3 regions of the Ensifer sp. Root954 genome follow, and region 3 is predicted to be linked to each of the others. Evidence: predicted binding sites of a transcription regulator. Region 3 holds the regulator's gene; each other region holds the start of a gene.
The links. Region 3 encodes LexA, which represses DNA repair genes until DNA is damaged. Its sites were predicted from a motif close to TGTTCNNNNTGTGTTCNG; they were not measured.

Region 1 (9,817 bases), on a different contig from region 3:
TGAGAAGGTCTGCGTCGACACCGTCGAAGCCGGCTTCATGACCAAGGACCTGGCGCTCCTCATCGGTCCCGATCAGCCGTGGCTCTCGACCACCGGCTTCCTCGACAAGATCGACGAGAACCTGCAGAAGGCCATGGCTGCCTGATAGGCTCCAGTCGAAGAGACAACGAAACCCAGCCTCGCGCCGGGTTTCTTTTTTGGACCGATCAAAATTCCGGAACGCGGATCGGCGCCGGACTGCAGCCGGTACTCGCACGACTTCAAGGCGAGCGCGGCCATGCTACCGGCAGCGACTGCTAGAACATGTCGCGGCTGCTGCTGCGCGGATCGTCGCTGACGATATGTGGGTCGTAGATCCCGCCTCTCGCGCTCCGGCGCCATGGCCGGGCCGGATCGACGGGGTCCCTGCCGATATCCGCCACGACGATCGATGGTCCATCCCCGCTGCATCGGACCGCCCATTGCCCGTCGGGCGAAACAATCCCTGAAGGAGCCGTCAGGCCGGGCTGCGCGAGAACCGCAAAACTCGCCCAATAGCGATTGATCGAAGCATGCCCCTGCACCTCGGCGGCAAAGGCAATGTCGTTCGCCAGAGCGCCGCCGGAGGTCGAAAACAGCACGCAATCGACGTTCAGCTGTTCGTATTCGCCGAAAATCTCGGGAAAGTGGCACTCGATGCCGAGCGCGCAGCCGAAGCGGACGCCGTCGACCTCGAACGTCAAAGGGATCGTTCCGGGCGTGTACATGAACGAGACCTTGGTGTTCGACAGCATGCGCTCATCGTAGCGTGTCGCGACCGCCCCCTTATCCGAGATCACATAGAGGCTGTTGTGCGGGCGATGCGGTTCGGTGAGCTTGTGAACGGATCCAAGGACCGTCCATAGCCCGAGGTCCCGCGCCAACGTCCGTATGGCATCAAGCTCCTTGCGCAGAACCGTCCACTCGAAACGGCGCCAATCGGACGGGCCTATTTCGCGCGGACCGATCGTCGACATGATGCGCTTGTTCGGAAAGCACGTCGCGCCCTCGGGGAAATGCAGCACCCGCGCGCCGGCCCGATGCGCCTCCCGCATCAGGTGTCGGATCCCTTCGCCGGCATGGTGAAGTGCCGCCGCATCGCGGGGATCGTCGAAATAGCCGGATTGCGCCACGGCCAGACGCAGCAATCTTGGTTGCGCCACCAAGTCTTCCGCCGAAGCCTGGCGAAGATGCATGAGTGCAGTTGTATAGGATTCGCCGGAATTGGCGGCACGGGCGCGAACACGCCGTTTGAAATTTCGGTTTTCAGTCATCACAGGGCCTTTCGCGTCTCGGGCAAGTTCCCCAGCAACCGGACCCGAAACGGTGGGACCGAGATTGCGACCCGAGACTGAAGCCCCTTTGCCTCCGTGAAAGGATCGTGCTGGGGACGATCTTTGGAGGTTCGGCGCAGGCCACGCCGAACCAAAAGGTGCCGCTCGGACACTGATTCGTCAATTGCGGGTGTGTGCTCGGGTGTCGGTCACTTCAAAGGCAGATAGATCTCGCTCAAGAGTTCGGTCGGCGCAACTTCGCGGGGATTGTTGAGATATTTCTCGAACATCAGGCTGTCGCGGATATCGCGGCCGGACTGCGGCAGCCATGTGCCGTAGAGCCATTGGTAGGCCTTCGGCATATCCGCGTAAGGGCCTTTGTGGCGAAGCACCGCATAGCGGCCGCCGTCGAGATGCTGCGGGATTAACGGCGCCTCCGCCGGCATCGGTCCGCGCGCGCTGACGCAGGCAAAGGAGCGCAGTTTTTCCGCGGGCACCAGTTCCGGATCGTCTAGGTAGATGCCGATCATCTCCATGTCCGGCCGGAACAATTGCCGTGAAAAGAGGGTGCCATAGAGCGTCTCGAACGCCTTGCCGATCTCCATATAGGAGCCGGTGTGGGCGACGCCGACGAGGTCGAAGGCTTCGACGTCCTTCAGGGTGACTTCATACATGTCTGGAATTCCTTCCGTTGAAGCGGTTTCAAAGGCGACATGGCTCCCCTCCTTGCGGTATCGCGCCGGCGGCAGCCCATAGGCGGCCTTGAAGGTGCGGTTGAAGGATTGCAGATTGGGATAGCCAGAGCGCTGCGCGATCGTTTCGACAGGAAGATCGGTCTGGGCGAGATCGGCCGCTGCCCGCTGCAGCCGCAGCCGCTTCACCGTTCCTGCCAGCGTCTCGCCGTGAACGGCCCGGTAGATCCGGTGCCAATGGTGCGGCGACAGACAGGCAATCTCGGAAAGGCGATCGAGGTCGAGATCGCCGTCGAGATGACCGTAGATGTAGTCGCTGACCCGGTGCAGACGCCGTTCATAGGTCGCCCACGCTACCCGCTCTTCCATGTCCAACCTTTCGCGCTTTGCTCACGGATGGGTAGACCATAGATCAATTTGACAAATCCTGCGGAGTTGCGGGCGTGCTTCGACTGAGATTTGTACGAGCCTTCCGCGATATAGGACCCCAGAACGGTGCCTTGGCCAGCAATCACGTTTCGGTTTGACCGTCCGAGGCGCCGAGGCTCTGTTCGTGTGGGCTGGTGATCCGGCGGGGTATGACACGCACGACCGGAGGGGGCTCGCGGGACCGCGAGCGTGAAGCTACACAAGCCCTGCCCGATGCAAACAAAAAGGGCGCCGCAACGGACGCCCCTTTTCCTGTTCTGCTGCGGGTACCAATCAGCCGGCGAGTGCGACGGCCACCGCTTCGATCGCTTCGGCCGCCTTGTCGCCATCCGGACCGCCGGCCTGGGCCATGTCGGGACGGCCGCCGCCGCCCTTTCCGCCGAGAGCGGCGGATGCGACGCGAACGAGGTCAACGGCGCTGAGCTTCGAGGTCAAGTCGTCGGTCACGGCAACGACCGCGCTTGCCTTGCCATCGCCGGAAACGCCGACGAAGGCAACGACGCCGGAGCCGAGGCTCTTCTTGCCGTCATCGGCCAGGCTCTTCAGATCCTTGGGCTCGACGCCCGAAACGACCTTGCCGAGGAAGCGAACGCCGGCGATTTCGCGGGCGGCATCGGCCGAACCCGCTTCGCCGCCACCACCGAGTGCCAGCTTCTTCTTGGCCTCAGTCAGCTCGCGTTCCAGCTTGCGGCGCTCGTCGAGCAGCGCCTCGACGCGGCCGAGCACGTCGCCCGGCTGAACCTTCAGCGTGTTGGCGAGCGTCTTCACGCGCTCGTCCTGCTCGTTCAGATAAGCGCGTGCCGCTTCACCGGTCAGCGCCTCGAGGCGACGAACGCCGGCGCCGACGGCGCTTTCCGAGACGACGCGCACCAGGCCGATGTCACCGGTGGCAGACACGTGCGTGCCGCCGCAGAGTTCGACGGAGTAAGCGCGGTTGGCCTTGGAGCCGTGGATGCCGCGGCCCATCGAGACGACGCGAACCTCATCGCCGTACTTCTCGCCGAAGAGCGCCATCGCACCTTCGGCAATCGCATCATCGACGCTCATCAGACGCGTGGTCACCGGCGTGTTCTGGACGATGATCTCGTTGGCCATCTCTTCAACGACCTTCAGCTCCTCGGCCGTCATCGGCTTCGGATGAGAAACGTCGAAGCGCAGGCGTTCCGGCGCTACCAGCGAGCCCTTCTGGGCCACGTGGGTGCCGAGCACTTCGCGAAGCGCCTCATGCAGGAGGTGCGTTGCCGAATGGTTGGCGCGCAGGCGCGAGCGGCGGGCGTGATCGACGTCGAGCTGGGCGGCGTCGCCGGTCTTGACCGTGCCTTCGGCCACGGTCGCGAAGTGGACGAAGAGCCCCTCGCCGCGCTTCTGCGTGTCGGTGACGGTGAGCTTGCCGCTTTCCGTCGTGATCGTGCCGGTATCGCCCATCTGGCCGCCCGATTCGCCGTAGAACGGCGTCTGGTTGAGCACCACCTGGACGGTGTCGCCCTTGGCGGCGGTTGCTACGACAGCGCCATCGCGCACGATCGCCTGGATCACGCCCTCGGCGGTCTCGGTGTCATAGCCGAGGAAATCGGTCGCGCCGTGCTTTTCCTTGATCTCGAACCAGATGGTCTCGGTCGCAGCTTCACCGGAACCGGCCCAGTTGGCGCGGGCTTCGGCCTTCTGGCGCTCCATGGCAACCGAGAAGGCGTCGGTATCGACGGTGATGCCCTTGGCGCGCAGCGCGTCCTGGGTCAGGTCGAGCGGGAAGCCGTAGGTGTCGTAGAGCTTGAAGGCGGTTTCACCGTTGAACTGGTCGCCTTCAGACAGATCGGCAGATGCGTCGGACAGCAGATTGAGACCGCGCTCCAGCGTCTTGCGGAAACGGGTTTCCTCAAGCTTCAGCGTCTCGGAGATCAGCGCTTCGGCGCGCACCAGTTCCGGATAGGCGCGGCCCATCTGGCCGACGAGTGCCGGCAAGAGCTTCCACATCAACGGATCCTGGGCGCCCAGCAGCTGCGCGTGACGCATCGCACGACGCATGATGCGGCGAAGCACGTAGCCGCGGCCTTCGTTCGACGGCAGCACGCCGTCGGCGATCAGGAAGGCGGACGAACGCAGGTGGTCGGCAATGACGCGGTGGCTGGCGCGACGGTCGCCTTCAGCCTTGACGCCGGTCGCTTCTTCCGATGCGGCGATCAGCGCGCGGAAGAGGTCGATGTCGTAGTTGTCGTGTTCGCCCTGCAGCACGGCTGCGAGACGCTCGAGGCCCATGCCGGTGTCGATCGACGGACGCGGCAGGTTGACCCGCTCTTCCTTGGTGATCTGCTCGTACTGCATGAAGACGAGGTTCCAGATCTCGATGAAGCGGTCGCCGTCTTCATCGGCCGAGCCCGGAGGTCCGCCCCAGATATGGTCGCCGTGGTCGTAGAAGATTTCCGAGCACGGGCCGCAGGGGCCGGTATCGCCCATGGCCCAGAAGTTGTCACTGGTCGGGATGCGGATGATGCGGTCGTCGGAGAAACCGGCGATCTTCTTCCAGAGATCGAAGGCCTCGTCATCGGTGTGGTAAACCGTGACCAGCAGGCGCTTGGCGTCGAGGCCATACTCCTTGGTGATCAGGTTCCAGGCGAGCTCGATCGCGTTCTCCTTGAAGTAATCGCCGAAGGAGAAGTTGCCGAGCATTTCGAAGAAGGTGTGGTGACGCGCGGTGTAGCCCACATTGTCGAGGTCGTTGTGCTTGCCGCCGGCGCGAACGCACTTCTGCGCCGTAACGGCCGTCGAATAGGGGCGCTGCTCCAGGCCGGTGAAGACGTTCTTGAACTGCACCATGCCGGCATTGGTGAACATCAATGTCGGGTCATTGCGCGGCACCAACGGGCTCGACGACACGACCTCGTGACCGTTCCTGCGGAAATAGTCGAGAAAGGTCGACCGGATTTCATTCACGCCGCTCATCTTGCGTCCTATTCTTAAGCACCGATTCCGGCCCGGGTACGGCCCACGCCGCGCCACTAAGCCATCGTCCCTAAACCCTGCGGCCACCCGTGGTGACCGCACCCTCCAACGCGCTGGGTCGCCGGAACCAAAGGCTTTTATCGCTCACATATCCGACTGTCCAGACGCCAGCAAAAAACCGGCCGCCCACGGGACGACCGGTTTTCTGGTAACCTCAGTGGGCCGAGCGGCTTATGCTTCCGGCGGCTCGTCACCGTCGTCCGCTTCCGGACCGCCATTCTCGAGGAACCGATCAGCGATCAGGCCGGCGTTCTGGCGCAGCGCCGTTTCGATTTCGCGCGCGAGATCCGGATTGTCGCGCAGGAACGTCTTGGCGTTCTCGCGGCCCTGGCCGAGACGCTGGCTGTTGTAGGAGAACCAGGCGCCCGACTTTTCGACGATGCCGGCCTTGACGCCGAGGTCGACCAGTTCGCCGGTCTTCGATACGCCCTCGCCATACATGATGTCGAATTCGACCTGCTTGAAGGGAGGGGCCATCTTGTTCTTGACGACCTTGACGCGGGTCTGGTTGCCGACGACCTCTTCGCGCTCCTTGACCGAGCCGATGCGGCGGATGTCGAGGCGAACCGAGGCGTAGAACTTCAGCGCGTTGCCTCCGGTGGTGGTTTCGGGCGAACCGAACATCACGCCGATCTTCATGCGGATCTGGTTGATGAAGATGACCATGCAGTTCGACTTGGAGATCGACGCCGTCAGCTTGCGCAGCGCCTGGCTCATCAGGCGGGCCTGCATGCCCGGCAGGCTGTCGCCCATTTCGCCTTCGATTTCGGCGCGCGGCACGAGCGCGGCGACCGAGTCGACGACCAGCACGTCGATCGCGCCGGAACGCACCAGCGTGTCGGTGATCTCAAGCGCCTGTTCGCCGGTGTCGGGCTGCGAGATCAGGAGGTTTTCGAGGTCGACGCCGAGCTTGCGGGCATAGACCGGATCGAGCGCGTGTTCGGCGTCGACGAAGGCGCAGATGCCGTCCTTCTTCTGTGCTTCGGCGACGGTCTGCAGCGCCAGCGTCGTCTTACCCGAGCTTTCCGGGCCGTAAATTTCAACAATGCGGCCCTTCGGCAGGCCGCCAATGCCGAGCGCGATGTCGAGGCTGAGAGAGCCGGTCGAAACCGTCTCGATCTCAATGATGCTGTCCTTCCCACCGAGCTTCATGATCGATCCCTTACCGAACGAACGTTCGATCTGGGAAAGTGCCGCTTCAAGTGCCTTGCTTTTATCCACCGATTTGTCCTCTACGAGCCGCAAAGAGTTTTGTGCCATTTGGTCCACCTTTAGGTTATTGAAGCTACCGAGGCAATGAAGCCGCCGCAGGAGTTTTTGTACATGTTTTGTTCCGTATTTGCAAGAGCGCGACAACACATTGAAAAACAATAGCTTTCAACGATACGTTCGATTCTTGTTCACGGAACGAAACCAGAGTTTTCGAATGTTGGCGCAAGCCCTTCGAACCTGCCCGGCAAGGCTCGGCCGATTCGCCTGCGCATGAGACTTTGAGCAGGTCGGGCGCGTGGCGCTTTGCGACGCGGCATTGCAGGATGCCAACAGATATTCGGCCGATCGGCCAAGCAGAGGAACATTCATGACGCAAGCTGACATCGCCGTTTTCGGTGGCGCGCATATCGACAGGCGCGGCCGTATATCGGGAACGACAGCGCCCGGGTCGAGCAATCCGGGAAGCTGGTTCGAAGAAGCGGGCGGCGGTGGTTTCAATGCCGCGCGCAACCTGGCGCGGCTTGGCCACAGCGTGCGCATGATCAGCACCCGCGGCGGTGATGCGGCCGGCGAGATGGTGACCGCAGCCGCGGCCGCCGCTGGCGTCATCGACAGTCCCCTGACCTTTCTTGACCGCCAGACGCCGAGCTATACGGCGATCCTCGAAAACGACGGCAATCTGGTGATTGCGCTTGCCGACATGGAACTCTACCGGCTGTTCTCGCCACGGCAGTTGCAGCGGCGGGCGCTCCGCGAGGTCATCGCCGCGAGCAAGCTGGTGCTGACCGACGCCAACCTGCCGGAAGAAACGATCGCCGCACTTGCCCAGTCGGCTGCCGGCAACCGCCGCATCGTCGCCGGGATCGCTGTTTCGCCGGCCAAGGTCATCCGCTACCGGCCGTGCCTCTCGCATCTCTCGTTCCTGTTCATGAACGAATCCGAGGCGCGGGCGCTGACCGGCAAGGAGGCCGCCGAGGCGGAAGAATGGCCGGCCCTGTTGCGCGGTCTCGGCATCAACGGAGGCGTCGTGACCCGGGGCGGCCGTGCGGTCGTTGCCTTCGAGGGCGACAGCGCCTGTGTCGTCGTGCCGCCGGCCCTGCCCGCCCTTGCCGACGTCACCGGCGCCGGCGACGCGCTCGCCTCCGGCTTCCTTTCCGCCCGCCTTGCCGGCCGCGATATCGCCGATTGCCTGCGGCACGGCATCGCAGCCGCCGGTTTAACGTTGCGTTCTCCCTTGGCCGCATCCGAAGAGATGTCCGCGGCCAATCTCGAACAGGCGCTGGCCCTTGTGCCCGCGCCCCAAATGCTGTCATGACATTTGCCAGCAGAACTCCCAAGGAAAGACCATGACCAAACCCGCTTCCCCCTTCCTGCCGATGGAATATTCCGACGAGGTCGCAGCCGCCAAGGCGCGTGGCGCGCCGATCGTGGCGCTGGAATCGACCATCATCACCCATGGCATGCCCTACCCGGGCAACCTGAACATGGCCCGCAGCGTTGAAGCGATCATCCGCGAACAGGGTGCCGTGCCGGCGACCATCGCCGTCATTCATGGCGTACTGCATATCGGCCTTGACGATGCCAAGCTCGAAGAACTGGCCAAGACCCAGGGCGCGATGAAGGTCTCGCGCGCCGATCTCGCCTTCGCGATCGCCGAGCGCCGCACCGGCGCGACCACCGTCGCCGCGACGATGATCGCAGCTGCCCGCGCCGGCATCCGCGTCTTTGCGACCGGCGGCATCGGCGGCGTGCACCGTGGCGCCGAGCTCTCCTTTGACATCTCCGCCGACCTCGATGAACTCGCCCGCACGGGTGTCATCGTCGTCTGCGCCGGCGCGAAGGCGATCCTCGACATTCCGAAGACGCTCGAAGTGCTCGAGACCCGCGGCGTTCCGGTCGTCACCTATGACAGCGAAATCTTCCCGGCCTTCTGGTCGCGCGACAGCGGCCTCAAGAGCCCGCTGATGCTGAACAGCCCGGCCGCGATCGCCAACTTCCAGACCATGCGCGAGCTGCTCGGCGTCGAAGGCGGCATGCTGGTCGCCAATCCGGTTCCGGAAGCTGCCGAGATCCCGCGCGAAGAGATGGAAATCTATATCGCCCGCGCGCTCGACAATGCCGAGAACGACGAGATCACCGGCAAGGCGGTCACGCCCTATCTGCTCAGCAACCTCTTTGAAATGACCGAGGGCCGCAGCCTCGAGACCAACATCGCGCTGGTCGAGAACAATGCCCGGCTTGCCGGCGAGATCGCCGTCGCGCTGAACGTGAAGTAATCCGGTAAGAAACGGCGAGAAATAGAGAAGCCCGGCCCGCAAGCGCCGGGCTTTTTACATTGGCGAAGGCTGACGATGCGTTGGAAGTTTGATCAAGCACCTGATGTTGCCTGCGTAACCTGCCGCTCGGTGCTCGCGGGGCACACGGTTCTCGTCGCAACACATCATGAAGACGATCATTCATGGGCGTTTACAGATGGCGCACCGATCGACATGGCGAAAGTGCTGGTGGTCGCGATGGCGGAGGTCGTCGAGCGCCACACCGACCTTGACGAGATCGCCGATCTTCCTCCCGGCTGGTCGGCAACGCGCGCCTCGGCCAATGGGCCTTGGTCAAGGCAGCAGAACGACTAGGGGCGGAACCCTAACGTACCCAGCGCCGGACCCCGGTCGATATTCCCTTGCGTTCAACGGCCCTAGGAATCGAGCATTTCGCGCACGGAAACCGCCAGCTGCTTCAGCGAGAACGGTTTGGGCAGGAAGCCGAACTTGGCATCCGCCGGCAGGTTGCGGGCAAAGGCGTCTTCGGCATAGCCCGAGACGAAGATGAACTTCAGGTCCGGGTACTTCTTGCGCAGTTCGGTCAGGAGCGTCGGTCCGTCCATTTCCGGCATCACCACGTCGGATACGACGATATCGACGGCGCCGTTGAGCTCGTCCATGATGTCGAGCGCCTCGACGCCGGAGCCCGCTTCGTAGACGGTGTAGCCGCGCGTTTCCAGCATGCGCTTGCCGCCGCGACGAACAGCCTCCTCGTCCTCGACGAGCAGCACGACTGCCGAATCGCCGGTCAGATCGGTCGGCTCCTCGTTCTTGACCACGGGAGCCGCTATCGTCTGCACCACCGGCGCAGCAACGGTTCCGGTGCCTGCCTGCGCGGGCTCCTCGGGCGCAACCGGCACCTCGATATGGCGCGGCA
Region 2 (9,817 bases), on a different contig from region 3:
AAGCTGGTGGTGCCGCTGGTGATTGTCGATATCAGAAAGAAGGCTGAGGCCGATGCCGATGCACAGGTGACGCCCGAAGACCTCAAGGCCTGGGTCGCCGCCAATGGCGAGATCCCGGAAAACGCCTGCGTCGCCATGCTGTCGGGCTGGGGCGCGCATCTGGGCACGGACAAGTTCCGCAATGCCGATGGCGGCGGCAAGCTGCATTTCCCCGGCTTCCACGTCGAGGCGGCCAAATATCTGATCGAGGAAAGCAAGGCGGCTGGTATCGCCGTCGATACGCTGTCGCTCGACCATGGCCCCTCGCCCGATTTCGCCACGCATTATGCCTGGCTGCCGGAGGGTCGCTGGGGGCTGGAGGCAGCAGCCAATCTCGACAAGCTGCCGGTCAAGGGCGCAACTCTCATCCTCGGCGCGCCGAAGCACCGCGGCGGCACCGGCGGCCCGGCCCGCGTCTTCGCGCTGGCCTAGGTCACCGACCTATAAAGCACGACCAGGTTTTGGCTGAAGCTAGACTGACGAGAGCAAGGTCGTTTACGCTTCGACGGCAACCACATGTCCCCGACCGTCAACCGGTTCTGCACCGGCTGCGCCACCATGGGTCATGGTGCGCCAAAGCACCCTACCCTCCAACGACTTCGCTGATCTGCACGATGGGCGCGATGTCCGTATAGTTGGCGACGTCCGCGGCAATCTCGGCGCGGTGGGGACCTAACGCCTCCTGGAATGTCTCGAGGCTCGGCGAGTAGACGTGGCACGCCGCGACGAACCCCGGCGCGCTTCCAGGCTCGCGACCCGCAAGGCCCTTATCGATCTCGTAGCGCAGGCAGGCATCGCCGAGCCGTTCCTGGATCAGTGGCATGTGGCGGGTGCGGTAGTAGTCGTGATCGAACTTCGAGCCGCCATCGGCCGGATAGTAGACGCTCATCTTGATCATGGTCGGGCTCCTGCCTGAACGCCGCTCCGAGCGTTCGAAGCTTCTTCTAGGTCACCGACCTGTAGAGCACAACCAGGTTTTGGCTGAAGCGAGTTTGACGAGAGCAAGGTCGTTTTCGCTGTGCTTGTCGAAGCCGGTGACGACGGCACGGAAGTGCCTGAGTGCTGACGAAGCGTTCGACGAGGTTGCGATAGCGACAGAGGAAGGTGCTGACGGACGGGCATCGTTTGTGGGCGGCAACGATGCCGCGGGGTTGATCGAGCGCGGCAAAGGAAGGCGCTTGTTTGCGGGCAAAAGTCTTCGGGAGTATCTTGGGCAGCGGTACGGACAATGGCGGGGGTCGTCATGGGGCCGCATGCATTTTGCCTGACATTCGCACTCGTCTCCATGGGCCTGCTTCTTGCGGGGTGTCAGACCGTGACTGTCCAGGCGGACGACAAGACCGGCCCGACCACGAAACTCGAAATCACCGGCATCCTGGATGACCATGGCAATCCCGACCCGGTCTTCAACGACAGCAGCTGCTGCAACCGCCGCCGAAGTGTTCCCGATCTGGCGCCCCTGACGATTGCAGCTTCGGCCGAGGACCCCGAAAGCGGTGTGCGCGACATTGCCGTCTGGATCTGGGCCATCAAGCGGTGCCGCTACGACGACAGCACGGCAGATTTTCAGATCACGCAATCGACCGTGGCCGCTGCAGGCACGGCTTCGGGGACGTACCCACCCGGCAGTTCCGCGCCGCTCAGCCGCAGCTCGACGGCAACCGTTCGCATGGCCGACACGCCCTATGGCGCCTGCAACCCCAAGACCGTCACTGACGCCAGTGGCCAGACGCGCGTGGTTGCCGCGCAGCCGACGGGCTTTTGCGGCCGCAGGGTCTTCATCGTCACGCAGAACGGCAACGCCTATCAGGGCTCGAGCAAGGGCGTGCTGTTTACGACCGGGCCCTTCGGCACGAACAATCAGCCCTGCAGCGAAATCCCCAACTGAACGCATCGGCGACGGCTTCCCCAAAACGCAGCGCTGGCAATCGCCGCGACGTCGGCTATCGTCACCGCTTCAGGCGACCGGCCGGCCCGCACACAACCGCCGAGAACAACAGCGAAGGAGCCCCATGAGCACCGTATCCCCGCCTCAGAACCCGGAAGCCGATCCGCGTGTCAAAGCCGTGTTCGACGACATTCGCACCACCCGAAAATCCGACTTCATCAACAATATGTGGCTGTGGCTCGCCTTCGATCCGGAGCTCCTGGAACAGACCTGGCGCGACGTGAAGACGGTGATGGCAACGCCCTCGGCGCTCGATCCGCTGGTCAAGGAGATGCTCTATATCGCCGTCTCCGTCACCAATGGCTGCGGCTACTGCGCCCATTCCCATACGGCGGCGGCAAGGGCGAAAGGCATGACCGACGCCGAGCATGCGGACCTGCTCAGGGTAATCTCGCTTGCCGCCCGCACCAACCAGTTGGCGACGGCGCTGCAGGTGCCTGTGGATACCGCCTTCGACAAGACAAAAGATTAGTCCGCGCGACCAAGAATAAGCGGTCTCGAAATCGCCTGTCTTTCCACAGGCTTGGTGCGGCTGGCGCAGAAAACGGAATAAAAGAAGAACATCCTTTCTGGCCTTTCCCCACCGAATCACTACATTGAGCCGCATGATGAGTGGTTTCGACGATATTCCCTTCTTCGACGAGGAGCCGGCGCCGCGCAAGCAGCAGCCCGCCCCCGCAGGTATTCCGGCAACGGGCGGCATCGCCGCGCGCGCCATGGCGGCGCGCGATCGCGCCCAGCCGCGCCCGGACTATCTCTCCGGCCTCAACCCGGAACAGTCCGAAGCGGTCGAGACGCTCGATGGCCCCGTGCTCGTGCTTGCCGGCGCCGGCACCGGCAAGACCCGGGTGCTGACGACCCGCATCGCCCATATCATTTCGACCAACCGCGCCTTTCCCTCGCAGATCCTGGCGGTGACCTTCACCAACAAGGCGGCACGCGAGATGAAGGAGCGCATCGGCGTGCTCGTCGGCCATGCGGTCGAAGGCATGCCCTGGCTCGGCACCTTCCACTCGATCGGCGTCAAGCTGCTGCGCCGCCACGCCGAGCTCGTCGGCCTGCGTTCCGATTTCACCATTCTCGACACAGATGACGTGGTGCGGCTGATCAAGCAGCTCATCCAGGCCGAAGGCATCGACGACAAGCGCTGGCCGGCCAAGCAGTTTGCCGGCATGATCGACGGCTGGAAGAACAAGGGCCTCGATCCCGCCCAGATCCCCGAGGGAGACGCCCGCGCCTTTGCCAACGGCAAGGGCCGCGAACTCTATGCTGCCTACCAGAACCGGCTCTTGACGCTGAACGCCTGCGACTTCGGCGATCTTCTTTTGCACCCGATCCGCATCTTCCGCATGCATGCGGATGTGCTGAAGGACTATCACGACAAGTTCCGCTACATTCTCGTCGACGAGTACCAGGACACCAACACGGCGCAGTACATGTGGCTGCGGCTGCTTGCCCAGCGCCCCAAGGGCGTACCGCAGAACGTCTGCTGCGTGGGCGACGACGACCAGTCGATCTATGGCTGGCGCGGCGCGGAAGTGGACAATATCCTGCGCTTCGAAAAGGATTTCCCGGGCGCCAAGGTGATCAAGCTTGAGCGCAACTACCGCTCGACCGAGCACATTCTGGGCGCTGCCGGTCACCTGATCGCCCACAACGAGGGCCGCCTCGGCAAGACGCTCTTTACCGACCGCACCGATCCGGATGATGAGAAGGTGCAGGTGCACGCCGCCTGGGATTCCGAAGAGGAAGCCCGCGCCGTCGGCGAAGAGATCGAGCAGTTGCAGCGCAAGAGCCACAAGCTCAACGACATGGCGATCCTTGTGCGCGCCTCGTTCCAGATGCGCGAATTCGAAGACCGCTTCGTCACGCTCGGCCTCAACTACCGCGTCATCGGCGGCCCGCGCTTCTACGAGCGCCTCGAAATCCGCGATGCCATGGCCTATTTCCGCCTCGTCTGCCAGCCGGCCGACGATCTGGCCTTCGAGCGCATCGTCAACACGCCGAAGCGCGGTCTTGGCGACACCACCGTGCGCACGCTGCACGACTATGCCCGCGCCCGCGACATCCCGATGCTGGCGGCGGCCTCCGAGATCATCGAGACCGACGAGCTGAAGCCGAAGGCGCGCAAGGCACTGTTCGACGTCGTCACCGATTTCCGCCGCTGGCAGAGCCTGCTTGAAACGACCGTGCACACCGAGCTTGCCGAGCAGATCCTCGACGAGAGCGGCTATACGGCCATGTGGCAGAACGACAAGACGGCGGAAGCCCCCGGACGGCTGGAAAACCTGAAGGAACTCATCCGCTCGATGGAAGCCTTCGAGAGCCTGCGCGGCTTCCTCGAACACGTCGCTCTCGTCATGGATGCCGAGCAGAACGAGAACCTCGATGCCGTCTCGATCATGACGCTGCACTCGGCCAAGGGCCTGGAGTTCGATACCGTCTTCCTGCCCGGCTGGGAGGAAGGCCTGTTCCCGCACCAGCGCGCGCTTGATGAGGGCGGCCGCTCCGGCCTTGAGGAAGAACGGCGCCTCGCCTATGTCGGCATCACCCGCGCCAAGCATCGCTGCCACATCTGGTTCGTCTCCAACCGCCGCATCCACGGCCTCTGGCAGTCGACCATGCCGTCACGCTTCCTCGAGGAGCTGCCGCTCGCCCATGTGGACGTGGCCGAGAATGAACAATCCTATGGCGGCTATGGTCGTGGCGGCTACGGCCAGTCGCGCTTCGACAAGGCTGATCCCTTCCAGAACAACTACTCCACGCCCGGCTGGAAGCGCGCCCAGCAGCACCGCTCCGACGCCACCCGAGACAACTGGGGCACCCGCTCCGGCCACGCGGTCGAGCGCATCGGCTACGGCGAAAGCGGCCCGCGCGGCCGCACGATCGACGGCGAGCTGGTGGCGAAATCGACGGCCACCGAACCCTCGCGTTTCTCGGTCGGCGACCGCGTCTTCCACATGAAGTTCGGCAACGGCAACATCGCCGCCATCGAAGGCAACAAGCTCACCATCGACTTCGACCGCGCCGGCCAGAAGCGGGTGCTGGATGGATTTGTGGAGAAGGCGTGAGGAGGTCGAAGCCCTCCTCACGTGCACTCCCTATGGACTGCACAACCATCGATCTCATGGCGCCAACCGGCGAAGTGCAATAATATTGCGGGCACAATTCTCGCGTTTGAACGAAACCATGTACCGATCTCCCTCGACGCAAAGTGGGTGGAGACATGTCCTGGACGAGCGCTGTTCGCAGCCTGCTGGAGCTGGGCGCCGCAAATGCTGCGGAGGGTGACCGTGAAGGCATCCTCGTCGCGAATGTCGCGGCCTGTGTGATCGTCGTCACCACCACGAGCTTTGCCCTCATCTACGCACTCTATGGCGAGCCGAGCCTCATTCCCCTCGTCTATGCCAATCTCGCGCTAGCCGTCGCGGCAGCCATGACTCCGCTTTTTCATCGCTTCGGCCGCGTCGCGTCAGGGCTTTGGGAATTCGGCATCTGCGTGGTGGTCCTCGTCTGGATCGCCTCCTATGTCGGCCGGGACTCCGGCGTCCTGCTGACGCTGCTCGGCGTGACGCCGGTCGCCTTCGCGATCCTCGGGTTTCAAAACATCGCACTGGTGACGGTCCTCAGCGCCATGGCTGCAATCACGGTCATCGCCGCATCCATCGCGTTTCCTCAGGCGCGGGCGGGTGTCTATGACGACACCCGTTTCCTGCAACTCCTCCATTCGTCGTCGATCATCACCCTCACGCTCATGTGCTTCGCAACGATCTACTATGCCTTCCAGATGGCGAGAGAGGCGCAGGGGCGGCTCGCCCGCCTGATGACGTCGATCATGCCGGACGAGATCGTGGCGCGCCTGCTGCGGAACGAGCGTGAAACGATCATCGACGAATTCGAGCATGCGACTGTTGTCCTGATCGACATCGTCCAGTTCGTGGCCCTGTCAAACAGCCTGGGGCCGGAACGGACGGTCAACCTGCTCAACGAGCTCTTCAGCGAGTTCGATTGCCTGGCCGCAGCAACCGGTGTCGAAAAGATCAAGACCGTCGGCGATGCCTATCTTGCGGTGGCGGGCGTGCCCGCCCGGCACCCCACGCCCGAGAAGGCGGCGGCAGTGTTCGGCTTCGGCGCCATCGCCGCGGCCCGCGAGATCGGCGAACGCCATGGCGTCGTCCTCAAGCTGCGCGCTGGCATGGCCTCGGGATCGGTAACGGCTGGCGTGCTTGGGCGAGCGAAATACGCCTATGATATCTGGGGTGCACCCGTGAACCTTGCCGCGCGCCTGGAAGCGATCGGCAAGCCCGGCTGCATCACCACCACCGCAGAAATCAGGCAGCGACTAGGCGAGTCTTTCCTGTTCATTTGCTCTGGCCGCGAGGACATCAAGGGCTTCGGCCCGACCGAGATCTGGACCACGCGGATGCCGGATCCCGATGCATGTGTCCCTGGCATCCGCGCGCACACGGCGACGTAAGCAGCCGCAGGGAGAGCCCTCAGACCGCCTTGCGATAAACGAGAAACCCCGACTTCTCCGCCACCTTGTCGTAAAGTGTCATCGCCGTCTCGTTGGTCTCGTGCGTCATCCAGTAGACGCGTGGCGCGCCGACGGCACGTGCCGCCTCATAGACGCCCTCAATCAGCGCTCGTCCGACGCCCTTGCCGCGGGCTTCCGCATTGGTGAAGAGGTCCTGCAGGTAGCAGTTCGGCTGGATCATCGTCGTGCTGCGGTGGAAGAGATAATGCGTGAGCCCGATCAGCCGCCCTTCGCTCTCCGCCACCAGCGCATGCACCGGCTCGTAGGCGTCGAAAAAGCGCGACCAGGTCATGGCGGTGATCGCCGGGTCCAGCGCGGTTTCGCCGGAGCGGCCGTAGAAGGCGTTGTAGCCGTCCCAGAGCGGTAGCCATTGTTCGTAGTCGGTCCGGGTTATCGGGCGGATGTGAAGCTTGTCGGTCATTTGTCGGTCCTGTGATCGATTGGATGGAGCGGCACTGCGGCCCCTAGTGTTTGGTCATCGCGGCGGTGATTGCCTGAACGTCGGTCATGATCGCATCGCCCATGAAGGCGATGTTTTCCATCGCGCGCTCGCCGGCCTCGTGGTGGCCTGCCCCGCAGGCGTCGCGCACGACGACGGGCACCAGGCCGAGATCGGTCGCATGACGCACGGTCGGGTCGATGCCGATTTCCGTGGCGATACCGCAGATGGCGAAGGAAGTAAGCCCGAGGTCGCGCAGGATCATGGCGAGCGGCGTGCCCTCGAAGGCAGAAAACGTGATCTTGTCGAGGATCGCCTCATCCTCGCGAGGGGCAAGTTCCGGCACCAGCTCGAAGCCCGGCGTGCCGCGCAGGAACCAGGGGTGCACAGCATCCGGATCATCGGTGCGCTGCCAGCCCATTGCCTGGCGCAGCTGGAAGGCGCCCATCAGCGGCTTCGGCATCGACAGATGCCGCAGAAAGATCACCGGAAACCCGCCGGCCCGCGCAGCGTCCAGCACCTTCAGCACCTTGGAAAGCACCGCCGGGCCGTTCTTGACCTGATTGGTAATCCCCACCTGCATGTCGTAGACGATGAGCGCCATCCGCTCCGGCCGGCAGAAATCCTCAAGCGTCTTTCCGATTTCCAGTTTCGCGGCCATGACATCTCCTCCGGGCGCCTCCTCTGGCGCCCCTCTCCCGGCAACATCGCGCGCCGGGAATGTGGCGCGGGAGAAGGAGGCTTGCAAGACGGTTTCGGCCGCCTCGCGCAACTAATCGGATGCCTGGCGGAAATCGCGGCAACCGGAGCCCGGCTTGCCCGGAACATGGATCAATCGCGCTCGTTGCGCAGCCGCGCCTTCTCCATCAGCGCCAGCACCTCTTCGTCTGCCGTCTGCTCGAAATTGCGGTAGTACAGGCCGACGGCACGGAAGGCGAAGGGCGTGGCGAGGCAGACGATGCGATCGACCTGGCTGCGCAGTTCGGTAAGTTCGCTTTTCGGCGCCACCGGAACGGCAAGCACGAGGCGCCCCGCCCCCATTCGCCGCAGCGCCTTGATCGCCGCCCGCACGGTGCCGCCGGTGGCGATACCGTCGTCGACGAGGATTACATCACGGCCCCGGGCCGACGCCGGCGCGCGGTCGCCGAAATAGAGCGTGCGGCGGCGCAGGATCTCGGCGCGCTGGCGCTCCGTTTCGGCCTCCAGATAGCCTTTCGGCGGACGGACCAGCCGGATCGCCCGACGGTTGAGTACCAGTTCCGGCTCCTCGCCATCGACCAGACCGCCCAGACCGAATTCCTCATGCCCAGGCGCGCCGATCTTGCGCACGATCAGGATTTCCAGCGGCGCCGCAATATGGACGGCGATTTCATAGGCGACCGGAACGCCTCCGCGCGGCAGCGCCATGACGAGCGGATCGTCAAGCCCCTCGTCTTCGACCGCGCGCGCCAGCTGGCGCCCGGCATCCGCCCTGTCCTCGAAGAGCCACGTTGCCGTGAACATGTCGCCTCTCCCGGTTCGTCCTGCTGCGTGAGTATCGGGCCCTGAAAACAAGGCGCGCGCATGCCTGGCCCGAGGCTCGGATCGCGCCGCCCGAAGGGCCTCACCCCGGGGCTGCGGGCGGTACCGTTCATGCACGCCTCTTCGCCTGCCGGCGTGCCGCCCCACGGTTGATCGGGCGCCGCTGTGAACAACCGTGCCAATCCCGACCAATCGCTAAAATTGCAACGGATTTCGCCGGGTTTCGTTAAGGCGCCATCGCTACCAATTGGCGTCACATATCTGGCTGAGACGCAAGCCGCCTTTGTTGATTTTAGCACGACAGGCCGTTTCGAAATGAGCTTTCTCCCTGCCATATCGATCATCGCTCTTCTGGCGATGCTCCCGGTGCTGATTTCCCTGCGGGCCTCCATGGTCGAGGGGGGCACGGATTTTGCAGCCGCCTGCGCCATCGCAGCGGCGGCAACGCTGTTTCTGATGCTGTCCGAGATCCCGGCGCTGCGGCCGTTGTCGCTGATCGGCATCGTCTTTCTCATTGGCGCCTGTCTTTTCGTGCTCTCGGGCTTTCACCGGGCGCTCGGCGTCCTCCGGCCGATGTCGACGCCGCTGGTCGCTGCCGCCTCGATTTCGGCCGTCGTGGTGCTGATTGCCGCCTTCGGCCCGCACAGCGCGACATTGCACGCACTGTCGGCCGTCGGCATCGCCGCCGCCTTCGTGCTGATCATCGCCGTCTGTTCGCAGCACCGGCGCGCAGCGCCCGGGCCGATCGAGCGCCTCTGCGTCATCGGCTGCGCCGCCATCGGCTGTTCCGCTCTGATCGCGGTCACGATTTTCTCGCCGATCGCCCACGGGACCGCCGAAACCCCGCTTGCGTCGGCCAGCTGGGACTTCGCCTGCGTCGTGCTTAGATATTTCTACCTGCCTGTGTTGTTCCTCGGCGTGATCCTGATGATCCAGAACCGGGTGATCGCCGACCTCAAGAGCGCCATTGCCCGCGATGAGTTGACGGGCGCCCTGTCGCGCCGCGCGCTGCTCGACCTCGGACAGCGGGCGCTGGCAGTGGGTTTTGCGCGCCAGAGACCCGTCACCTTCCTGCTGCTCGATCTCGATTATTTCAAGCAGATCAACGACCGCTACGGCCATGCGGTCGGCGACACGGCGCTCGGCCACTTCGCCGGCACGGTCGCCGCCTGTCTCGGCGGGCGCGGCACGCTCGGGCGCATCGGCGGCGAAGAGTTCGGCATCGTCCTGCCCAATCACTCGGAAGATGCCGCCTTTGCGGTGGCTGAGGAGATCGGTCGCACGGTGCGCGATACGCCGATCGGCCGCTTCGACCGCCCGATCCGGCTGACAG
Region 3 (9,817 bases):
GGTCAGCCCATGGAGCTTGCCCATGACCATGTCCTCGAGGCAGCACCGAACGAGTTGTTCTCGGCTCTTGAAGACCTCCGGCCCAATGAAGCCGGCAACATCGTTGACATGCAGCCATGCGCCCTTCGGCTGCACTTTCGCAAGCTCCATGCCGACAGCCCGGCTGAACCCGTACTTCCGGGACTCAAGCACCATCATGTCGACGCCGTTTGCCGCGCCGTTGGTGAATTCCGAGCCCTGCCCGGTTTCGAAATAAAGGCCGTACCGCTCCCCTGCCTTGGCGCGTGCGTACTTCAGGATCTTCTCATTGGTTATATCGAAGATCTTGTTGCAATCATCCGTACCGGCAAGGCTCTGGAACACGGTGGAAACCGTGCCGGGGAAGTCTTCGCTTACCTCACCTTGGACGTCGATGTGAGCGAGCACGCACCACGGAATGACGTCGACCAGCTTGAACGTATCCACGATGTCCTTGAGCGCCCGCTCCACCGTGACGACGCTGTCGACGGTACTGTCCACCGGGTTGGTGCCGATGACGATGTCGCCGGTCGCATAGGAAAACGCATCGAAGACCTGCCACATGATGTCGTCGGGGTGGTCGGTCGGCGAATTCGGCTGGATACGTGCGCCCATGTATCCCTTGGCCCCCAGCTTGGTGCCGGGCATGACATTGAAAATCTTCTGGCTGACGGCGATCAACTCTTCATTACTCATCAGCTTCGGCACGCAGCCGATGGTATCGCTGGTCAGGCCATGCATGACGCCTTTGATCTCATCTTCCGATTTGGTCAGAAGAAATTCCTTCAGCTGGCCCATCGTCCAGTCTTTCAGCTTTTCTTGTTGAGCCCTGTCGGTGGTCTGCCAAATCAGTCGTTGCAGATCGTCCTCAAACAGCGGGTGCTGATCGAGGTCTGCGATCTTCGTTCTTGCCAGGAGGGCTCGGGCGTTCGTTCGGGACGTATCATTTTCCGCAGCCACAGCGATCGTCTGGTCTCCTTCCTTGAACGCATTCGCGCATCCCAGAACCTGCCGATAGGTCGTCTCGTCAAAGCCGCCCTTGATCCTGCTGATATAGGCAAAGATGTCCTCATCCTGCTTCACGTCGTCGATCACGAGGTTGCTTGGGCCTGGCGCGGCACGGGCAGCATGACTGTAGGCTGTAAGCGTGGCCGCCGCAGTTCCCGCCACCAACAGGAGATCGCGCCTGGACAGTGCATGCTGGTCTGAGAACATGCCTTTGCTCATTGCCATTTCCTTTCTGCAAAAGGTCTATCGGCATCTCGCCCGACGGCCCTCTGGTGACCGGCGATCTAAGGAAGGCGCATAAGAGTAAATGCTCGACACGTGTCCCTTGGGCATCGACACGGACCCGGCGAGCCTCGACCAGCCGGGCCTGTCAAAGTCGATTACTGCAGGCTCATCACGATGCGACCGTCGATCTTCCCGGCTTCCATGCGGCGGAAGATCTCGTTGATATTCTCGAGGCTATCCCACGAGAAATGCGGCGCGACTTTACCTTCAGCAGCGAACTGGAGCGACTCTTCCAGGTCCTGGCGGGTGCCGACGATCGATCCACGCACGGTGATGCGCTTAAGAACAGTCTCAAAGACCGGCACCGAGATCATACCTGGGGGCAGGCCGACGAGCGCCATGGTGCCGCGCGAACGCAGGAAACCGAACGCCTGTTCCATCGCAGCGGGCGAGACTGCAGTCACAAGCGCTCCATGCACGCCGCCGGTGGCCTTGATCACCTGCTCGACCGCATCCTTGGCCTTGCCGTTGACTGTCAGGTCGGCGCCCAATTGCTTTGCAAGTGCCAGCTTGTCGTCGAAGATGTCCGCCGCGACGACATGCATGCCCATCGCCTTTGCGTACTGCACGGCCATGTGGCCAAGCCCCCCGATGCCGGAGATGGCAACCCATTCACCGGGACGGACTTCCGTTTCCTTCAACCCCTTGTAAACGGTGACCCCGGCACACAGAACCGGCGCGGCAGGGCCGAACTCCAGCCCATTGGGCAGGCTGCCGACGAAATCAGGATCCGCCAGGCCATATTCGGCGAACGTCCCGTTGACCGAGTATCCCGTGTTCGACTGGGCCGCACACAGCGTCTCCCAACCGGTGCGGCAATGCGGACAGTAGCCGCAGGCGCTGTGAAGCCAGGGAACGCCGACCCTGTCGCCCTCTTTCACTCTTTTGACACCGGCGCCGACCGCCGAGACATAGCCGACACCCTCGTGCCCGGGAATGAATGGTGGGCTGGGCTTCACCGGCCAGTCGCCATTTGCAGCATGGAGATCGGTATGGCAAACGCCCGTTGCTTCGTATTTCACCAGGATCTGTCCCGGCTGCGGCGTGGGCACTGCCACTTCCTCGATCGTCAGGGGCGCGCCGAATTGCCGAACGACGGCTGCCTTCATCGCCTGAGCCATTTGCCAATCCTCCTCCAATCGCCGGGCCACGGAGAGGTTTCTTATGGGAACAGTGGGCCGGCAGGGGCCTATCTCACATACGAAAATCGTGTAATTGGCTCGAGCATCATGGCGCTCACAGCCAGTGCCCGGACGTCATTTCCTGCTTGGCGTATACCGCCACACTTCAACGCGGTTCACGTATCGCCATCGTCAGGTTGCAGCGTAAACCCGCCGGCAGAGTTCGACAATGGGTGGAGTGCAGAAGCGGTTCAGAGACCGACTGCCTTCGGCGCCCGGCCGGATCGAACAACGCAGATCGTGCAACGGCGTTCGAGCGGGCGCGCTGGCGCGCGTATTGACAGGATCGGCGCCGGTCGTGTTGACTGAATGCTACGGGGCCGTAGCTCAGTTGGGAGAGCGCCGCAATCGCACTGCGGAGGTCGAGGGTTCGACTCCCTTCGGCTCCACCAAAACGATCAGAAGGTGCCCGGTTGCCGAGGTATCGGAACAGCGGCTGATTTGTCATCAGCAGATCGCCAGTTCGAGTCTCTCTGGGGACACCGCCATGCTAATCCACCGTCCGGCCTTCGCGAAACGCTGCCCGATCCCGTGGCCACCTGTTTTCAGAGGCTGAACGGATCCCGCGCCGAGCGCTTCTCGCTCGGTGCATTGAACGGGTCGGCTTTCTTCTCCTTGGACTTGCGGCCCTCGTCGGCGATGATCTCGTCGACCGCCCTCTGGCACTTCATCAACTCGTCGGCCGCCGGGCCGGTGCCGCGCAGGCTGAGATTTGCGATGACGCGATCTTCAAACGCGATGGCCAAGGCCCGCTTGCGCACGAAGCCCGTCAGGAACTCGGCGTCGGTGACGTTCACGAACAGAAACTTTCCGCTCGCATCACCGGCAGCGGTCGCCGAGGCGCTCCATGGATCGGTCTTGTCGAAGCGGAAGGTCAGGTCGTACTCTTTGCCGACCTCGAGCGACCTCCAGTCGTCGCTGGCGAAGCTCATATAGAGCGGCGACTCGGAGCCCTTGGGATAGAACCCAAGGCGCAAGGTGACCCCGCCGTCGAATACCGACGAGATGAAGCAGGAGCCCTCCATCGAGGTGTCGGAAGCAACAGTCCAGCCGTCGACATCCTTCCACTTGATGATTTCGGACTCCTCAGCCGCGGCCGATCCCGCGGCGATCAGACAGCTTACCAATCCGACCAGCAATCTACGCATGCAAAACCCCCGTTTGCCCGCATTTTGATAGGTCCCCGCATCGCTGTCGAGGGTGCCTAGCCGATCCCAGGCAATATTTTAGGAATATTCACCTCTCCGCGGCAAGCGGACTGCCCATCACATGGCGAAAGGATCTTTCGATGACTTGGTCTGGCCGCCGCCGGCAAAGGGATCGTTGTTCGGCGCATTGCCACCGGCGCCCGCAAAGGGATCGTTCGCCGCTCCCTGACCGCCATTCGGGATCAAGGCGCTCACCGCCTCCTGGCACTTGAACATCTCGCTTACCGCCTTCATCGAATCACGCAGGCTGAGGCTCGCGACGACGCGCCCCTCGAAGGCCAGCGCCAAGGTGTTCTTGCGAACGAATTCGGTAAAGAAGTCGGTGTTGGAAAAGTTGACGACAAGGGCCTTGGCGCCGGTCAGATCAACACCGAACGCAACGGCCGGCCACTGACGACCACGGTCGAGCTGCAAGGCAACATCGTATTCCCGCTGCGGCTCGATGGATTTCCATTCGGCATTGCCGATCGAAAGAAACGCCAGGTTCGTCGATCCCCGCGGATAAAAGCCGATACGAAGGATAGCGCCGGCGTCATAGCTCGTCGCCGCGTAACACGAGCCTCCCAGGGAAGGATCGGATCCCACCGTCCAGGCGTTGATCCGTTTCCAGATATTCGAACGCCCTTCTTCGGCAGACGCCGCTCCAGCCGTGAGCAACAGGCCGAGCACCACCAACGACAATCTATGCATGCAACCACCCCACTTTCCACGCAAAGTTATCTTTTTTTAGAGGCCTGTCGAGACGGTGAAGGCCCTTCCCCGCAGGGATTTTTGCGCGCCCCAGGCCCGATGCGAAAGCTGGCAGCTCCGATGCATTCTCCGCGCCGGTCCATGAAGAACGGCCGAGACGAGGTCGAGATGGAGCGGCTGGCGCAAATCAGCCACAGCCTGCGGGCAAAGAGCTGTTGAACATGGCAGAGTGATCGCCATGCTTGCTGGACTTCGGAACGAAAGCGCGGTTCACATCGTTTACCAACCCTTAGTCCCACCCCTTCATCAAGTGGACGATCACCGTGCTTGCCGCCCTGCTTCTCGCTTCGATAGTCGCATCGCCCAATATGCCTGACGTCAAGCTCAGTGCCGCGACGGTGGATGAACTCCAGACCGATTTCGAACGGGCCGTACCGTGCCATCAGATCGATGGACGCAATGTTTGGAAGGGCGCGCTCGCGTTCTACATCCAGTCCTTCGTTTATGACGGCGATACGCCCGTTGCGACCGATGCGGCCGACGCAGTGCTTCCGGAAGACAACAGCGCCGAGACGGTGAAGGAGTTCGAAGACGCCTGCTCGGCCTCGCAAGCGACTTAAGTCTCTCCGCGAAGAGAGCCGCGATTCGTTCGAATCACGCGCGCGACCGGCCTGCCCGGCGCTGTTTTGGGACGCAACCGTCGCCGAAAACCGCCCCGCTCCCGCAAAAGTGACCAATCGACCCCCACAGAAGCAGCCAATTGCCTGAATTCACGGAATTTTAGGCACTTGCGGAACACATATGGAACAGATAGTGTCTGTTCTTGATTTGTTTCACGCCTCTGGAGCGACGTGCCATGCTGACCCGCAAGCAACAGGAATTGCTTCTGTTCATCCACGAACGCATGAAGGAGTCGGGCGTACCGCCGTCTTTCGATGAAATGAAGGATGCGCTCGACCTGGCGTCGAAGTCCGGCATTCACCGTTTGATCACGGCGCTCGAAGAACGCGGGTTCATTCGCCGGTTGCCGAACCGGGCGCGCGCGCTCGAAGTCATCAAGCTTCCGGAAGCCTACGCCGCCGGCCAGCAACAGCCGCGCAGAGGCTTCTCGCCGAGCGTGATCGAGGGCAGCCTCGGAAAGCCGCCGGCCGCCGCTCCTGCCACGCCGAAGCCGGCGCCGGTCGCCGAAAGCACGTCTGTTTCCGTCCCGGTGATGGGCCGCATCGCTGCCGGCGTGCCGATCTCGGCGATCCAGAACAACACCCATGACATTACCGTTCCGCTCGACATGATCGGCAGCGGCGAGCATTACGCCCTCGAAGTAAAGGGCGATTCGATGATCGAGGCCGGCATCTTCGATGGCGACACGGTGATCATCCGCAACGGCAACTCGGCCAATCCCGGCGACATCATCGTGGCGCTCGTGGACGACGAGGAAGCGACGCTGAAGCGCTTCCGTCGCAAGGGCGCGTCGATTGCGCTCGAAGCGGCCAACCCCGCCTACGAGACGCGCATTTTCGGACCGGATCGCGTGAAAATCCAGGGCAAGCTCGTCGGGCTGATCCGCCGCTACCATTGAATTCCAGGCAGAACGCCGAATCAAAAGAGCCTCGCCACTGAAAGTGGCGAGGCTCTTTCCATTTAAGGCGACCTGAAATCCAGATCGCTTATTCGTGGATCGTGTATTCGCCGAGTTCGCAGAGATCCTGCGTGTCCTCGGTCGTATCGAGGGCCGAGCCTTCCTCGAATTCGAATCGCATGTCGTATTTGCAGACGTCCCGCCCGTCGGCAATGGTGATCTCCATGCTCTCGCCGGGGTTCAGGACCTGCCGACCGAAAACATCGTCTTCCCATTCATTGACGCCGACCGGCGACGTATAGAAATTCGTCAGTACCGCGCCGGTGTTGTTCTTCAGCTGGAAAACCAGGTCGTCCGCGCGCGCCTCCATAGCGGTCGCCGCAAAACACGCCAACGCCGTCAGGATCAGTCTCTTTTTCATTGATGCCATTGCCTCCGTTCTTAATGTTGACGGACGCTACCGATGCGGTTGATCTCAGCGGAGTCATCGTTCCCCCTCTACCGAATTCACCGAAGCGATAAGATCCGACGGAGGCATAGGAGACGTGGCTTGCGCGGACGTGTCGCGAATTTTACCGCGCTGCCCTAAGGCAGAACGCCAAACCAAATTTAACGAGGTGAGATTATTGGAGGCCTCGCCCGGAATTGAACCGGGGTACAAGGATTTGCAGTCCTCTGCGTCACCACTCCGCCACGAGGCCTCACAGCTCGGATAACCAAGCGTTGGCGCGGATTTAGAATGATTGCAGAAAAACCGCAAGAGGCATTTTCTGAAAAACGCGCCGTCGAATTGCAGGACGGATACTTTCCACAGAACGATCGACGATGTCCGCCGATCGTCTCCCAGCTGATCTCAGCACCAGGGCGTCGGGCGCCCTTCCCACGGCCGCACGAGCCCCTCGGAAACGAGTACACGTCCAAGAGATTGGTCACCGCGGGTGACCAGGCGCAGTTTCTCGCCGGCCTTGGCATCTGATCGCCCTCCCGCCGAGATCAGCCTGAAGTCGCCTGCATTCAGCAATTCGCGCAGGCGCTGCTTGGCGTAGAAGCCGCGCGAACGCTCCTTGTCGCAGCTTGCCTGGCGGATTCGCGGTGCATCGACATCGGCGACGCGGATCGTCTCGCCATGGAAGACGAAGGTCGCGCCATCGATCACGCAGTTGTCGTTGCGAATGCCGCAAAAATAGAACTGATCGGTACGGATGGATGCCGTCTTCACCTCTTCATTGGGCCGCACGAGAGGGGTTGGCGGCGTGACGCCGACATTCACCGACGGCACCGGGGCGGCCAGGACAACCTTCGTCGCCGGGTTGGGCTTCGGATTTGGTTTGTGCCTATCCGCCTGCTGCGCAACGCGCTCCTGCGCTTCAGGAACCGCGCGCTGAGGCTTCGGCTTCGTTTCCGATCGCGATGCAAGGGCCATGACATCCGAAACCACCGGCCAGTGCCGCAACTCGGCGCGATGGTCGTAGGCCATGACGCCGCCAAGGGTGAGCGCTGCGGCCAGATACCACGGCGCCATGCCGCCCTGTTTGCTGGTGCTTCGGCCCGAACTGCGGCGTCGACGTTTCGTAGTGGCTTTGGCCATCGGTCCCCATCCTGATTCGAGACCGCATTATGCGTTTGATGGGTTGCCGAAAAGTTTTCGAGGGCACCCCAACAGAGGGGAAGACCGCGAGGAACCGGTCATTCGCCTGCGCGGCCACGGCCCTTGTTGAGAGATTCGGAATTGGTACGGGACGGCCGCGAGGAACCGAAAACTGCCGACCGCCCTGCCTCGACAACAAGATCGTTAAATCGGCGTCCGGCTCAGGAGCCGTTCGAGGAGTTGGCCTTCCCGCGCCAGCGCGCCCACCAGACGGCCAGACGACGACGGCGGCGGCGAACCGAGGGAATGTCGTGGGAAAGCACGATCAGGCCCAACGGTATCATCCAGAAGCCCAGCACGGGCAGGAAACCGAGAAAACCGCAGAACACCAGCAGCGAACCCAGCAGGATGCGCAGCAGCGGAGAGTCGGGCAGCGCGATACGCCATTTGCCCAGCACGATCTGTCGTGTTTGCGGATCAATGCCGAAATGCGTCTGCTTCCTGTTTTTATTCATCATTCCCTATCCGGCGTGTTTTCCCACAATTGGGGACTTCTCCACAGCCTCGCAACGGAACTTGTCATTTTTTTTGAAAAAAGCGCTTGGCAAATCAGAAAAGCATGCGTATTAGCAGCCTCACTTCTGAAGCGCACAGCACAACAGCGGCGCGGATGATCCCTGGTAGCTCAGCGGTAGAGCATTCGACTGTTAATCGACAGGTCGCCGGTTCGAATCCGGCCCGGGGAGCCACTTTCTAAAAGAGCCATTTGCAGCGATGCGAATGGCTCTTTTTCATTTTGCACCTATGTTCTCCAGGTGATCAATCCCCAACCTCCCGATGGTTCTTCATGACAAAGGCCGCGGCGCCGCCCATCATCGTCTGGTTCCGCAAGGATCTCCGCCTGGCCGACAATCGCGCCCTCTCGGCTGCCGCCGGCGAGGCAGCCGTCATTCCCCTCTATATTCGCGAACCCGCCGACAGCGGCAACGGTCCGCTCGGGGCGGCGCAGGCGTGGTGGCTGCACCATTCGCTCGAGGCCTTGGGCGCAAGTCTCGCGCGGCACGCTTCTCGCCTCGTTCTTCGATCAGCCGCGCCGCTTGACGTGATTGTCGAGATTGCGCACGCAAGCGGTGCGGAGCGCATCTACTGGAACCGGCGCTACGACCCGAACGGCATCGCCACGGATACCGCGCTCAAGAAGGCGCTGGCCGAGCGGGGAATCATCGCGGAGAGCTTTGCAGGACAATTGCTGCATGAGCCCATGCGGCTGCTGACGACGACGGGCGGCCCCTACCGCGTGTTCACGCCGTTCTGGCGCGCGCTCGAACTGAAAAACGAGCTGGCACCGCCGATCGACCGGCCGCGCCATATCGCAGCCCCGGGAGCATGGCCGCGATCGGAACGCCTTGACGACTGGTCGCTGCTGCCGACGAAACCGGACTGGGCGGCGACATTCAGCGAGGTCTGGACGCCGGGCGAAGACGGTGCGGCCACCCGTCTCGAAGAATTCGTCGATGAGAAGCTCGACGCCTACAAACGCTGCCGCGACATTCCCGACGCGGATGGCACATCCCTGCTCTCGCCTCATCTCGCCTTTGGCGAAATTTCGCCGGCGCAGGCCTGGCATGCGGCAGCTGGGCCCCAGGCCGATAGCGGCGAAGGGGCGGCCACCTTCCGCAAGGAACTCGCCTGGCGCGAATTCTCCTATCATCTGCTGTTTCATTATCCTGAGCTTGGCCGCCGCAACCTCGACCGTCGATTCGACCGCTTCCATTGGCTGAACGACGAGGACGATTTTACTCGATGGACCAGCGGGCTCACCGGATATCCGATCGTCGATGCCGGCATGCGCCAGCTATGGCGCCACGGCTACATGCACAATCGCGTTCGCATGATTGTCGCCTCCTTTCTCATCAAGGACCTGCTCGTCGACTGGCGCAAGGGAGAAGCCTGGTTCCGTGACACGCTGGTCGACGCGGATCCGGCCAACAATGCCGCAAGCTGGCAATGGGTCGCCGGATCGGGCGCGGACGCCGCACCGTTCTTCCGCATCTTCAACCCGCTCCTGCAAGGGGAGAAATTCGATCCCGACGGTCTCTATGTGAAACGCTTCGTGCCGGAGCTGGAGCGCCTCCACCCGCGCTATGTCCATCGCCCCTTTGCAGCGCCCGCCACGACCCTTGCCGAAGCCGGCATCGAACTCGGCACGACCTACCCGAAACCGATCGTCGACCATGCCCTTGCCCGCGATCGGGCACTG

Region 1: a site for LexA is predicted at 6,729-6,746, ahead of recA (recombinase RecA). Genes of this name have one in related genera too.
Region 2: a site for LexA is predicted at 2,533-2,550, ahead of ASE71_RS20275 (ATP-dependent helicase). Genes of this name have one in related genera too.

Annotation. Positions count from the first base shown of each region.
Region 1 is NZ_LMJM01000027.1:296,999-306,815, reverse strand. It holds gene ASE71_RS23350 (NADP-dependent isocitrate dehydrogenase) at 1-145, shown strand, start outside; gene ASE71_RS23345 (carbon-nitrogen hydrolase family protein) at 297-1,292, opposite strand; gene ASE71_RS23340 (AraC family transcriptional regulator) at 1,502-2,353, opposite strand; gene alaS (alanine--tRNA ligase) at 2,687-5,350, opposite strand; gene recA (recombinase RecA) at 5,582-6,670, opposite strand; gene ASE71_RS23325 (carbohydrate kinase family protein) at 6,990-7,937, shown strand; gene ASE71_RS23320 (pseudouridine-5'-phosphate glycosidase) at 7,969-8,898, shown strand; gene ASE71_RS23315 (hypothetical protein) at 8,974-9,252, shown strand; gene cckA (cell cycle histidine kinase CckA) at 9,315-9,817, opposite strand, start outside.
Region 2 is NZ_LMJM01000025.1:216,825-226,641, reverse strand. It holds gene ASE71_RS20300 (cyclase family protein) at 1-471, shown strand, start outside; gene ASE71_RS20295 (EthD family reductase) at 623-937, opposite strand; gene ASE71_RS20285 (hypothetical protein) at 1,283-1,927, shown strand; gene ASE71_RS20280 (carboxymuconolactone decarboxylase family protein) at 2,052-2,459, shown strand; gene ASE71_RS20275 (ATP-dependent helicase) at 2,593-5,058, shown strand; gene ASE71_RS20270 (adenylate/guanylate cyclase domain-containing protein) at 5,214-6,464, shown strand; gene ASE71_RS20265 (GNAT family N-acetyltransferase) at 6,484-6,945, opposite strand; gene ASE71_RS20260 (cysteine hydrolase family protein) at 6,989-7,624, opposite strand; gene ASE71_RS20255 (phosphoribosyltransferase) at 7,795-8,466, opposite strand; gene ASE71_RS20250 (sensor domain-containing diguanylate cyclase) at 8,800-9,817, shown strand, end outside.
Region 3 is NZ_LMJM01000014.1:51,863-61,679, forward strand. It holds gene ASE71_RS07535 (ethanolamine ammonia-lyase) at 1-1,245, opposite strand, end outside; gene adhP (alcohol dehydrogenase AdhP) at 1,407-2,432, opposite strand; tRNA gene ASE71_RS07545 (tRNA-Ala) at 2,809-2,884, shown strand; gene ASE71_RS07550 (hypothetical protein) at 3,038-3,640, opposite strand; gene ASE71_RS07555 (hypothetical protein) at 3,758-4,390, opposite strand; gene ASE71_RS07560 (hypothetical protein) at 4,714-5,010, shown strand; gene lexA (transcriptional repressor LexA) at 5,247-5,969, shown strand; gene ASE71_RS07570 (hypothetical protein) at 6,058-6,399, opposite strand; tRNA gene ASE71_RS07575 (tRNA-Cys) at 6,597-6,670, opposite strand; gene ASE71_RS07580 (thermonuclease family protein) at 6,823-7,557, opposite strand; gene ASE71_RS07585 (hypothetical protein) at 7,779-8,072, opposite strand; tRNA gene ASE71_RS07590 (tRNA-Asn) at 8,232-8,306, shown strand; gene ASE71_RS07595 (cryptochrome/photolyase family protein) at 8,405-9,817, shown strand, end outside.